2 regions of the Undibacterium sp. CY21W genome follow, and region 2 is predicted to be linked to the other one. Evidence: riboswitches for the same ligand, from Rfam matches in the RefSeq annotation. Region 2 holds a riboswitch; the other holds the start of a gene.
What was found. Region 2 has a riboswitch for thiamine pyrophosphate ahead of H8K29_RS12945 (TonB-dependent siderophore receptor). Riboswitches for the same ligand answer to the same signal wherever they lie in the genome.

Region 1 (5,675 bases), on a different contig from region 2:
GCCAGCGGCATCACCGCGACACAGCCTATGTCTTCCAGCATACGCGCCTGTATCGGATCATCGCTGCAATACACCATCACATCAAAGCCATCCTGCACCAGCGTTTTCGCGGCTTTCAGGGTTTCCGGCATATTCGGAAACAAGGTCTTTTCATCGCCCAGCACTTCGAGTTTGCACAGCTTGTGACCACCCAATAATTCGCGCCCAAGCTGCAAGGTGTAGACCGCATCTGCTGCGTTATAGCATCCGGCTGAATTCGGCAAGATTGTGTATTTGGATGGCGGCACCGCATCCAGCAAGCTAGGCGCATTCGGGTCCTGGCCGATGTTCACGCGACGAATTGCAACCGTAATAATTTCCGCGCCTGCGGCTTCGGTTGCCAGCCTGGTCTGTTCCAGATCTTTGTATTTACCGCTGCCAACCAGTAAGCGTGAACGGTAAGTTTTACCGGCTATCGTCAGGTCGCTGTCTGCATCGATTTCTTTATTTATTTCTGTTTGCATGTTCAAATCCTTTTCTGTTTTTCCGTCAGACAGTAACCACTGTCTGAGTTATTTTTCAGCCGTCAGCCGCCACCAATGGCGCGCACCACATCCACTTTGTCATTCGCCTGCAATGCATGATCTGCCCAGCATGAACGCGGAATAATCTGGCGGTTCACCGCCACCGCAATCGCTTTGTCCATCAGGCTCAGCTCGGCAATTAAATCAGCCAGCAATTGTGCTGACCTGAGCTGATGCGGCGCGCCATTTAACTGAATTTCCATCATCGTCACCGCTTACTGTTTTTTATAAATTTCAGCGCCGGATTGGATGAATTCCACTGCCTTCACTTCCATGCCTTTTTTCAGCGCATCGATTTCGCTGATACCCTGATTCGCGGCGTAATCACGCACTTCCTGCGTGATTTTCATCGAACAGAAATGCGGCCCGCACATCGAGCAGAAATGCGCGACTTTGGCAGAATCTTTAGGCAAGGTTTCATCGTGGAATTCACGCGCCTTATCAGGGTCAAGACCGATGTTGAACTGATCTTCCCAGCGGAATTCAAAACGAGCTTTCGACAAGGCGTTATCGCGGATTTGCGCACCCGGATGGCCTTTCGCGAGATCAGCGGCATGCGCGGCAATTTTGTAAGTGATGATGCCGTCTTTGACGTCGACTTTATTCGGCAAACCCAGATGCTCTTTCGGTGTCACGTAGCACAGCATGGCCGTGCCATACCAACCGATTTGCGCCGCACCGATGCCGGAAGTGATGTGGTCGTAACCCGGTGCAATATCGGTCGTCAATGGTCCCAGTGTGTAGAACGGCGCTTCGTGGCACTGCTCTAGTTGCAGGTCCATGTTTTCTTTAATCAGGTGCATGGGCACATGACCAGGCCCTTCTATCATCACCTGTACATCATGTTTCCACGCTATCTGCGTCAATTCGCCCAGCGTTTTCAATTCACCGAGTTGCGCTTCATCGTTGGCATCGTAAATCGACCCCGGACGCAAACCATCACCTAAAGAGAAGGAAACGTCGTAGGCTTTCATGATCTCGCAGATGTCTTCGAAATGCTCGTACAGGAAGCTTTCTTTATGATGCGCCAGGCACCATTTCGCCATGATGGAACCGCCACGCGAAACGATGCCGGTCATCCGCTTCGCCGTCAGCGGCACATATTGCAAACGCACACCGGCGTGGATCGTGAAGTAATCGACGCCCTGCTCTGCTTGCTCAATCAGCGTGTCGCGAAAAATTTCCCAGGTCAGGTCTTCGGCCTTGCCATTCACTTTTTCTAAAGCCTGATAAATCGGCACGGTACCGATAGGAACGGGTGAATTGCGGATGATCCATTCGCGGGTTTCATGGATGTGTTTTCCAGTCGACAGATCCATCACGTTGTCGCCGCCCCAGCGTATCGCCCAGGTCATTTTTTCGACTTCTTCACCAATCGATGAAGTCACTGCGGAGTTGCCGATATTCGCGTTAATTTTCACCAGAAAATTACGACCGATGATCATCGGTTCGACTTCAGGATGATTGATGTTCGCCGGAATAATCGCGCGGCCGCGTGCAACTTCTGAGCGCACGAATTCCGGCGTGATCTCATTCGAAGGATTGGAAAATGCGGCTGCACCAAAAGACTGCCCCGGATGCTGGCGTCCCATCAGATCTGCCAGCTTGTTACCCATAGGGCCGGACGCTTTTAATTGTTCCAGATATTCTTTGCGTTGCAGATTTTCGCGGATGGCGATGTATTCCATTTCCGGCGTGATGATGCCTTGCCGCGCATAGTGCATCTGCGTCACATTTTTTCCTGCCAGCGCGCGACGTGGTTTGCGTTTCAGGTTGAAGCGCAGTTCAGCCAGTTTGGTATCATTCAGCCGCGCTATGCCATATTCGGAAGTCGGGCCAGCCAGCTCTTCGGTATCGTTTCTTTCTGCAATCCAATTGCCACGTACAGAAACTAAGCCTGAGCGGATATCGATTTTGACGTCCGGATCGGTGTACGGACCCGATGTATCGTAGACATAAATCGGCGGATTTTTTTCCGAACCGAACATGGCGGGCGTATCCGACTGGCTGATTTCGCGCATGGGCACGCGGATATCGGGGCGACTGCCCTGTACATAGATTTTGCGGGAATTCGGCAGCGGCTGTATCGCGGCTTCATCAACTGTCGCGGTGGCGGACAGAAATTGTGGGTTGGCATTCATTTTGGCTCCTTTGCGCTTTGCATATAGGCATGGAGCCAGCAAAGGAGTTTGTAAAGAGGTGCGCAGTTGTCGCGGTAACGACGTTGGCAGTCTTTAGCAGCTTCCCTTCGCTGGCATTATCCAGATCAGGTTCGAGGGTATTTCTCACCCGTCGTCGCACAAGTGCGGACAGGACCCCTAGCATTTTTTATCCGGGCAAAAACAGTGCTTCTGTCTTTGCCCGGAAGACCGCCATTATAGCGGGTTTATAGCGGATTTAATCAGAGTGTCAATTTTACGATTGCATGATGAAAATCAGAAAAACCAATGTCAGTATCAATGCGGCTCTGACGTTTTAGCGAATGATAAATCCAGCCTGGGTGGCCCCGACACTTCGATCAACTCTACCATGCCATTCGCAATCGCCGTGGAGATATCCGTTTCCAGCACCGGCAACGCGATCTCAGGCGGGACCAACAAACGCGAAATACCGTAAGCACGGTTACGACCATGCGCCTTCCCCAGGTACAACGCCATATCGGCAATCTGCAATACTTTTTCCCAGCCAAATGCCGACTCTGGTACGTCAGAAAATGGCAAGGCAATGAAGCCCGCAGTTACCGTCACTTGTATTTCCTTGTCACCGACGGCGATAGGCTCAGCCCCAACCGCTTGCAGCAGACGTTCAACCAAACCGGCGCTCTGGGATGGCGACGATTTCGGTGAAAACACCAGAAATTCTTCGCCGCCCCAACGCAGCACCATATCGGTGTCCCGTACCACTTTCCGCAACCGGTGCGCTACTTCCATCAACACCGCGTCCCCAACGGCGTGCCCCAATCCATCATTAATCTGTTTGAAATAATCGATATCCAGCAAGATCAGACAATCCGGATTATGTTCCTGCACATCACGCCGCTCCGCCTCGGCCTGCGCCATTCTTGCCTTCATCATGTCGAGGAAAGAACGGCGGTTGTAAAGCCCGGTGAGTGGATCGCGTATGGCATGAAATTCCAGCTGTGAATTAGCTTCACGCAATTGCAGATTAATCCGCTTTACCCGGCGATATAACAGGAACAAAAATGCCACCACCAGTACAGTCACAATTGCCCCCAGCAGCGTAACGATTTGCTGCAAGCGATGATTGCGGATGTCCGCGTCCTTCAGGTCATTTTCTTTCGCCAGTAATTCAATCTGCTTCTGCTTTTGCTCGGAATGAAACTGTTCCTGTAATGCGGCAACGGCCTTGGCCCGGTCTGAGCGAAATAGTTCGTTGCTGAGTTCTTGCTGCTGACGCACGGTTTGTAAAGCCTCTTTGTACATAGCGGCGCGCTCATACATCGCGGCCTGCTCGGCTAGTACAGCCTCGGCATCCGGCTTCTGATCCGAGTCGAGAAAGTACTTCACTACGTCATTAATCAACTCAACGCCTTGGGAAATCTTTCCCTGACCTGCCAGCGCAAACCCCAGATTCACACGGGCGATGGTGATCGATTGCTTGTCCTTCAGGGTCTCAGCTTCTTTGAGTGCCTGCCTTGCATAATTTTCCGCCTGACGGTACTGATTCATGATCAGGTAATAATCGCTGATATTAATCAGGCTAGTCACCGCCATGGCGACTAATCCCGCCTCGTTGGCCAGTTTCAGGGCGCGCTTATACGCTTCGGCCGCCTCCTTATTTCTGTGCAGCGCCGATAAGGCAATTCCCTGGCTGATGTTCAGCGATGCCGCCGTTTTGGGTGAGCGCGACAAAGGCGACAAAGAAAAAGCTTCATCTATCGTCACCAGCGCTTTTTCAGGGTCTTTCATGACGGAGTACAACTTGGCAATGGCGTCCAGTTTGTACATGCGGTTTTCGATTTTGCGTGTGGTCAGCTCATCGGTGAGCCGTAATGCTTCGAGAAAATGCTGCAATGACGCCGCAAAATTACCGGTAATGTAATACGCCGAGCCAAACGCACTGTGCAAACGCATACGAACCTCCGCGCTGGCGGATGCATGCAAAGAAGATCGGATCTGTAATAAGTTCTTTATCGCATCATCGGGTTTGCCGTCATCAATCAGTGCGTAACTTTCCATGATGCGGGCGATTGCCACACCATCCTGATCATGTTCAGATCCTGCCAGTGTTTTTAATTCAGCAACGCTGTCAAGCGCGGACTGTATCCGTCCCGCATCGTAATACAGGCTGACGATGACCTTGAGCGCCTCCAGACGCACCTTGGGTGTCGATTTGGCGAACTGTTTTTGTTTCAGGAACTCAAGTTGTTTTAAGGCTTCGGTATTATCGGTATCAGATAATTTCCGGATATTGTTGATATGTTCAAGATCGGCCTTTTCGTCTGCTTTTGCAGGAGACGCCGATAGCGAAAGGGTCAACGCACCACAGACACACAGAGATATAAAAGTCCACGTTCTGAGGTTCGCCATCGGTATTTATAAGCAACGAAAAGTAAAAGGCAGGAAAATCTATCCTAACACTTTATCGCCAAAAAATAACATTTTTGGAACAAATGCGGGAGCGATTAAAAAACAGGTAGCAAAACTTCTACGACAATTGACAGGACTAAGCAGCAAAAAGCCGGGCAGAATTATGTAATAGCGCGATATCAGACAGCACTGTCATTTATAATCAAAGGTTTAGCACACTCAACTTTCAGACAATCATGGAATTAGCGAAGTCTTTCGAACCCGCAGAAATCGAACAACAATGGCGCTCCGAGTGGGAGAAACGCGGTTATTTCGCGGCCAGCATGGACGATGGCAAACCCTCATTTTCTATCCAGTTGCCGCCGCCGAACGTGACCGGCACGCTGCATATGGGGCACGCATTTAACCAGACCATCATGGATGGTCTGACGCGTTACTATCGTATGCGCGGTTACAACACGGCATGGATACCCGGCACCGATCACGCCGGTATCGCGACACAAATCGTCGTGGAGCGTCAGCTCGATGCGCAAAAAATTTCACGCCATGATCTTGGCCGTGA
Region 2 (5,675 bases):
TTCCATCGTATTGACCACCGTTGTGCCCGCCACGGAACCCTTGGCAGCCACGTCGGCGGTGGACAATACCAACTGATTAGCCTGGCGAGCATTTTCCGCATTTTGTTTGACGGTCGATGTCAGCTCTTCCATGGAAGCCGCTGTTTCTTCGAGCGAGCCAGCCTGTTCTTCGGTACGCGCAGATAAATCCAGATTGCCTGAGGCAATTTCACTGGAGGCGGTTGCGATCATATCGGTGCTCTGACGTACCTCGCCAACCACTTTAGCGAGGCTCTGGCGCATGCTCTTCATCGCGAACAGCAGGCTGTCCTGATCGTTTTCACGGGTGTGGACATCAATCGTCAGATCGCCTGCGGCAATGCCTTTAGCGATGTCGGCCGCATATTCAGGTTCGCCACCGATGGCGCGCTCAATATTGCGTGCCACGATCACGATGATCGCACTCAATACGATGCCGATACCTGCCAGCAAAAAGATGGCACTCCACAGATCTTTGATGAAGGCATCCGTCAGGTCGTCAAGGTATAAGCCGGTGATGAAGGTCCAGTCCCACGGCTTGTATGTCAGAAGATAAGCGCCCTTGGGAAATACCTGCTTAGGATCTGCATTGCCCGGTTTGGTCCAGACATACTCGATCCAGCCTTCACCACTCTCTTTGGCGATAGTCGCGATATTCCGATACAGAAACTGGCCGTTGGGATCTTTGAAGTCACTGACATCTTTACCGACAAGTTCTGCTTTGATCGGATGCATCACCACAGTCGGGTGAGAATTGATCACCGTATAGTAGCCATCCTTGCCGTAGCGCATGGCTTTGAGGCGCGCCAGCGCTTGTTTCTGTGCTTCTTCCAGCGGCATCGCGCCAGAACTGACCAGCGCCGCGTACTCTTTCACTGTTGACATACCGACGTCCGTCGCAAATCGCAAGGCGATCTGTCGTTCTTCAAAACGCTGTGCTTTATTCTGCAAAATATTGACGGTGCTGATTCCTAGCAGGCAAAGCCAGCTGATGATGAGTGGTAAATAAAGTTTGCTGCGAAAGCTGAGTTTCATGTCTTTTCCTGCTGATGTTGGGGATGTTTTTCTAAAGGACGTGATGCAAATCCTGCATGTGTACTGTGATGTAAATAGAGCTAAATCAAGCGACTGAGAATGGTGTTCCCGGGATCACTGTTTGCTTCCGGCGGAGAGATCCGGCAACTGCATCCGGTTGGATGGGGACGTGCAGACAAAGATCAGTCAATGGCGATGCTAAAAAACGATGAATGCAAAGAAAACGATAAAATCAATATTATTGGTATGGTAGTATAAAAAAGTTTATCTACGTCAACACTGTGGCAATAAACAACGAACTTTGCTGAGTTCAGATGCGTCGTCTGAGGCTGTCGCGCAGTCGTCGGGGAGCCATCATGCAGAGGGCGGATAAGCTTGTTTTCTCCCCGAATTTTAGAAAAGAGGGGAGTATGTTCAATTTTCGCTTAAATCTCTTTGAATTTATTGGGGATTAGAAAATACTCCCCCCAGTATATTTTTCGTTAAATTGACCTGCTGTCATCAAATAGCAGTCTGACTGACTATCAAGCTGGTAAACAATCCAGCAATAAAAAAACGACGATCGCCGTGGCGTATCGTCGTTTTTTATTGAGATGACGGCGCCGTTTCAGCGCAGATCAGCTTGCCGTGACATCAGAAATCAAACTGTGCAGACAGTTTGTAAATCCTTGAGGCGCCCGGCAGCAAGTAGCCGCCGAGGGATTGCGTGACATCGCGCCAGTAGAATTTATCGAATGCATTGTCGATATTAAAGCGCAAGGTCGTCGCGGTGCCGGCGATGCTGGTCACATAACGTGCGCCCAGATTCACGACCTGATAGCCGGGCACAATCACCGCGTTATCTGGCGAATAGGCTTTATTGCCGGAATACTGCCAGCTCGCATTCAGATTCAGTCCTTTGACTTGCGCAACGGCGTAGTCGGCATAGATGCTGGATTTCAGCTTAGGTACGTTCAACACGCGTTTGCCATCCAGCGCGGCATTTCCCGTGTCTTGCTGTTTCGCTTCGAGTGCGGTGACGCTGGCGCCGAGGTACAGTTGCGGACTCAGCTTGCCCTGCGCTGACAGTTCCAGTCCGGTATGTTGCGCTTCGCCATTCTGTACATAAACGTTGGCGCTGTTGGTATATTCGAGTGGTTTCTGAATGCGGAAAACAGCCGCAGTGATGCTCAGATCGCGGCTCAGATCGCTCTTGATACCGAATTCCAGCTGCTTCGAGCGTGCCGGATTCAGCATGACATTCTGATTGATGGTGCCGAAAGGGGCGATGCCGCCATGTTCCAGCCCTTGCGCGAACGAGCCGTACAAAGACATGGATTGCACAGGTTGATAGACCAGTGCTGCATTCGACACCCAGGCATTGCGGTCATAGCCGGGATTATCGAGTTGGCTGCGCTCGATGTGCAGATGGCGCACGCCGGCGTGCAGTTTCCAGGTATCGCTGAGGCTGATGATGTCTTGCGCAAATACCGACCATTCTTTATCGGTGCGACGTAAGCTGGCTGCCCCCGGCTGATTTGGCGATGGTGCGACGGCAACCGGGTTATACAGATTGCTGGTACCAGCGTAATCGTAAATGTAATCGCCAAAATAATCTTTGCGGCGGGAAGTGGATAAACCTGCTGCAAACGTATGGGCAAATACGAAGGTGTTAAATTTACCGCTGAGCAGCGCCTGGGTGCCGGTCATCGATTTCGACTCATTCAGGCTGCGATAGTCATACACGTCGTAATCGCCATTTGCGCAATAGCCCGGGGCCAGATTGGCAGAACTGCAGCCATACGGAAACGCGGTGTAATCGTCGCGTTTGAATTCATGCTGATTCGCGGCAAAGCTGGCGTTCCAGTCGGCGTTGATTTTGTATTCAAAACGCACGCCCACATTGGTGTTGCGGGTATCGACCGGTTTCGCCCACGGCTGTTGATTCAGCATCATATCGGCGCTGATGTTGCGGGGCAGATCGGTGCCATTCGTGAGCTGGAAGCCCGGCACTGAGAGCTGCGATTTGTGCTGATAATCGAGATCAAGTTGCAGCAAAGCCTGCGACGACAAATGCCAGTCGAACGCGCCGGAAATAAACTGGCGCTCACCATTCGCCCCTTTGACATACGAGCGCAGGCGTTCGCCTGCGGCATTGATGCGATAACCGAACTGACGGTCGGCGCTCATGCCGCCCAGATCGGCACTGCCATACAGCGTGCCGCGTTCTGAAATTTCCGTGGTGATGCTGCGCAGTGCGGATGTCGTCGGGCGCTTGGTCACGTAATTAATGATGCCGCCCGGTGTCGCGAAACCAGACTGAAATCCGGAAATACCTTTGAGGATTTCAACGCGTTCTTTATTTTCCAGCGGAATCGAGGCATCGCCCGGAATCGCAAAACCATCTTTACGATAGCTGCTGGAATTATCCAGCGCAAAACCGCGAATCGAGAATTGCTCGGCATAGCCGATCGCGTTATAGGCGTCATTCACGCTGGCATCGAATTTCATCGCATCGGTGGTCTGGCGTATGCGCAAATCCTGCATTTGCAGCGTCGTCCATGCGGTGACCGAAAACGGTGTCTCGATCAGTGCGGTATCCAGAAAACCGGCGGCTTTGGTGCGTTCGGCTTTGGCATCGCTGAGCCGGTTGCCACTGACGATGACTTCAGGTAAATCTTTTTCAACGGATTGCGCGTGCGCCGCATTCCACGCAAATGCCTGTGCGACAGCAATCGCGATCAACGATAAACGGCGTGGATGAAGATGATGTGCAGATGGGTTTTTCATGTTGTACTCTCGGTTGCGGTGAAGTACAGCGCGGGAGTACACAAAAGGACGTGGCAGAGGCATGAACTTTGCGCTTCCCTTCGCTGGCATTATCCAGATCAGGTATAAGGGACTCTCTCACCCGGAAAAACATTTCCAGGACCCCTAGCGAAGGCACCACTTTAACATGAATCGTTTAGCTCAATAAAAAAAAGCACACCAGGTGTGCTTTTTTGCCTCAAATATACTGGGGGGAGTATCTTAAAACCCCCAGCAAATACGCTGAGATTTGGTGCAAACAGGCTCATACTCCCTGTTTTTTGGCTGCGAAGCTGATCCACATACCTTCCATGGAATACACCAGCAGCGCTGCCCAGATCGCAATGAAGCCGAGCAGTTTATGGTGATCAAACGCTTCGTGAAACACCCAGATGCCGAGTAAGAGTTGCACGCTGGGCGCGATGTATTGCAGTAAACCGAGTGTCGTCATCGGAATCCGGCGGGCACCGGCGGCAAACAGTAACAGCGGTATCGCCGTGATCGGGCCGCTGAGCGCGAGCAATATCTGCATGTGACTGTCTTGTACAAGAAACGCATTTTGCCCATGCACAGTCAGCCACGCCAGATAAGCGAACGCGAATGGAAACAGTAAAATTGTTTCCAGCGACAAGCCTTCCAGTGCGCCCAGTGACGACGTTTTACGTAACAGACCATAAGTGCCGAAGGTGATCGCCAGCGCTAAGGCCACCCATGGCAGATGACCGGTTTGCCAGGTCAGCCAGGCGACACCAAGCGCCGCAAATGCGACGGCCAGCCATTGACCCGGACGCAGCCTTTCCCGCAACACCGCCGAGCCGATCAGAATATTCACCAGCGGTGTAATGAAATAACCCAGACTCGCATCGACGACATGACCATCGTTGACGGCCCAGATATAGATGAACCAGTTGCTGGATAAGAGCAGGGCGCTGAGCGTAAAACCGGCAATCACTTTTGGCTGGCGACGGACAGCGCTCAGCCATGACCATTGCTGACGCCAGGCGAGTACGCCGGCTAAAAACAGCAGCGACCATAACATACGATGGATCAGTATTTCTAAGGAGGGAACGCTTTGCAGTGCTTTGAAATACAGTGGAAACAGACCCCAGACGATGTAAGCGGAGCCTGCCAGGAAGATGCCTTTACGCATGTATCATATCCAGAAAAAAGCCGCACAGCGGCTGAGGCATGAATTATCCTCGTAAAGACAGAATCATGCTTGAGGGGTAACTATTTGTTGCGTTGAATTGTGCGGATAGTGGGCGGATAGTGGTGATGACTTGGAGGCGTAAGCCCGTTTTACTTTTCTCTGGCCGCCGCAATTTGCTTGCAGAGTGCTTCGGTGCCATCGAGTATGCGTGGCCCGGCGCGGTTCAGCCAATCGCCATTCACCGCGTACAGATGATTTTTCTTTGCTGCAGTCAGCACAGAAAATTGCCGCCATTCATTCAGGCTATCGGTGTTGCTGCCACCGGTGATGATCGCATCCGGATTCGCCGCCAGCAAAGCTTCCACTGACACGGTGGGGCTGATTTCTTTCAGTGCACCAAAAACGTTTTTGCCGCCACATAAGCGTATCGCCGCCGAGACCATGTGCGTATCATTCAGCGTCATCAGCGGCTTGCGATTGACTTGATAAAAGACACTGATGGGTTTGTCACGTGCGCTCTGATATTGTTTCTGAAGGTTGGCGAGCCGCAAACGGAATTGCTCTGCGGCCGCTTTACCAGCGGCTGGCGTGTCAGCCAGTATCGCCAGTCGTTCCAGCGAGGTGGCCACCATCTCGTAATCGCGCGGTTCGCTTTCAAAAACGGTGATGTGATTGTCGCGTAATT

Region 1: linked by a shared signal. The riboswitch ahead of thiC (phosphomethylpyrimidine synthase ThiC) and the one ahead of H8K29_RS12945 (TonB-dependent siderophore receptor) in region 2 are both predicted to bind thiamine pyrophosphate.

What each region holds. Positions count from the first base shown of each region.
Region 1 is NZ_JACOGE010000002.1:725,250-730,924, forward strand. It holds gene H8K29_RS07875 (thiazole synthase) at 1-503, opposite strand, end outside; gene thiS (sulfur carrier protein ThiS) at 566-766, opposite strand; gene thiC (phosphomethylpyrimidine synthase ThiC) at 779-2,704, opposite strand; TPP riboswitch at 2,790-2,893, opposite strand; gene H8K29_RS07890 (GGDEF domain-containing protein) at 3,020-5,062, opposite strand; gene H8K29_RS07895 (valine--tRNA ligase) at 5,350-5,675, shown strand, end outside.
Region 2 is NZ_JACOGE010000005.1:130,867-136,541, forward strand. It holds gene H8K29_RS12940 (methyl-accepting chemotaxis protein) at 1-1,053, opposite strand, end outside; gene H8K29_RS12945 (TonB-dependent siderophore receptor) at 1,687-3,822, opposite strand; TPP riboswitch at 3,881-3,978, opposite strand; gene rarD (EamA family transporter RarD) at 4,106-4,990, opposite strand; gene H8K29_RS12955 (cobalamin-binding protein) at 5,140-5,675, opposite strand, start outside.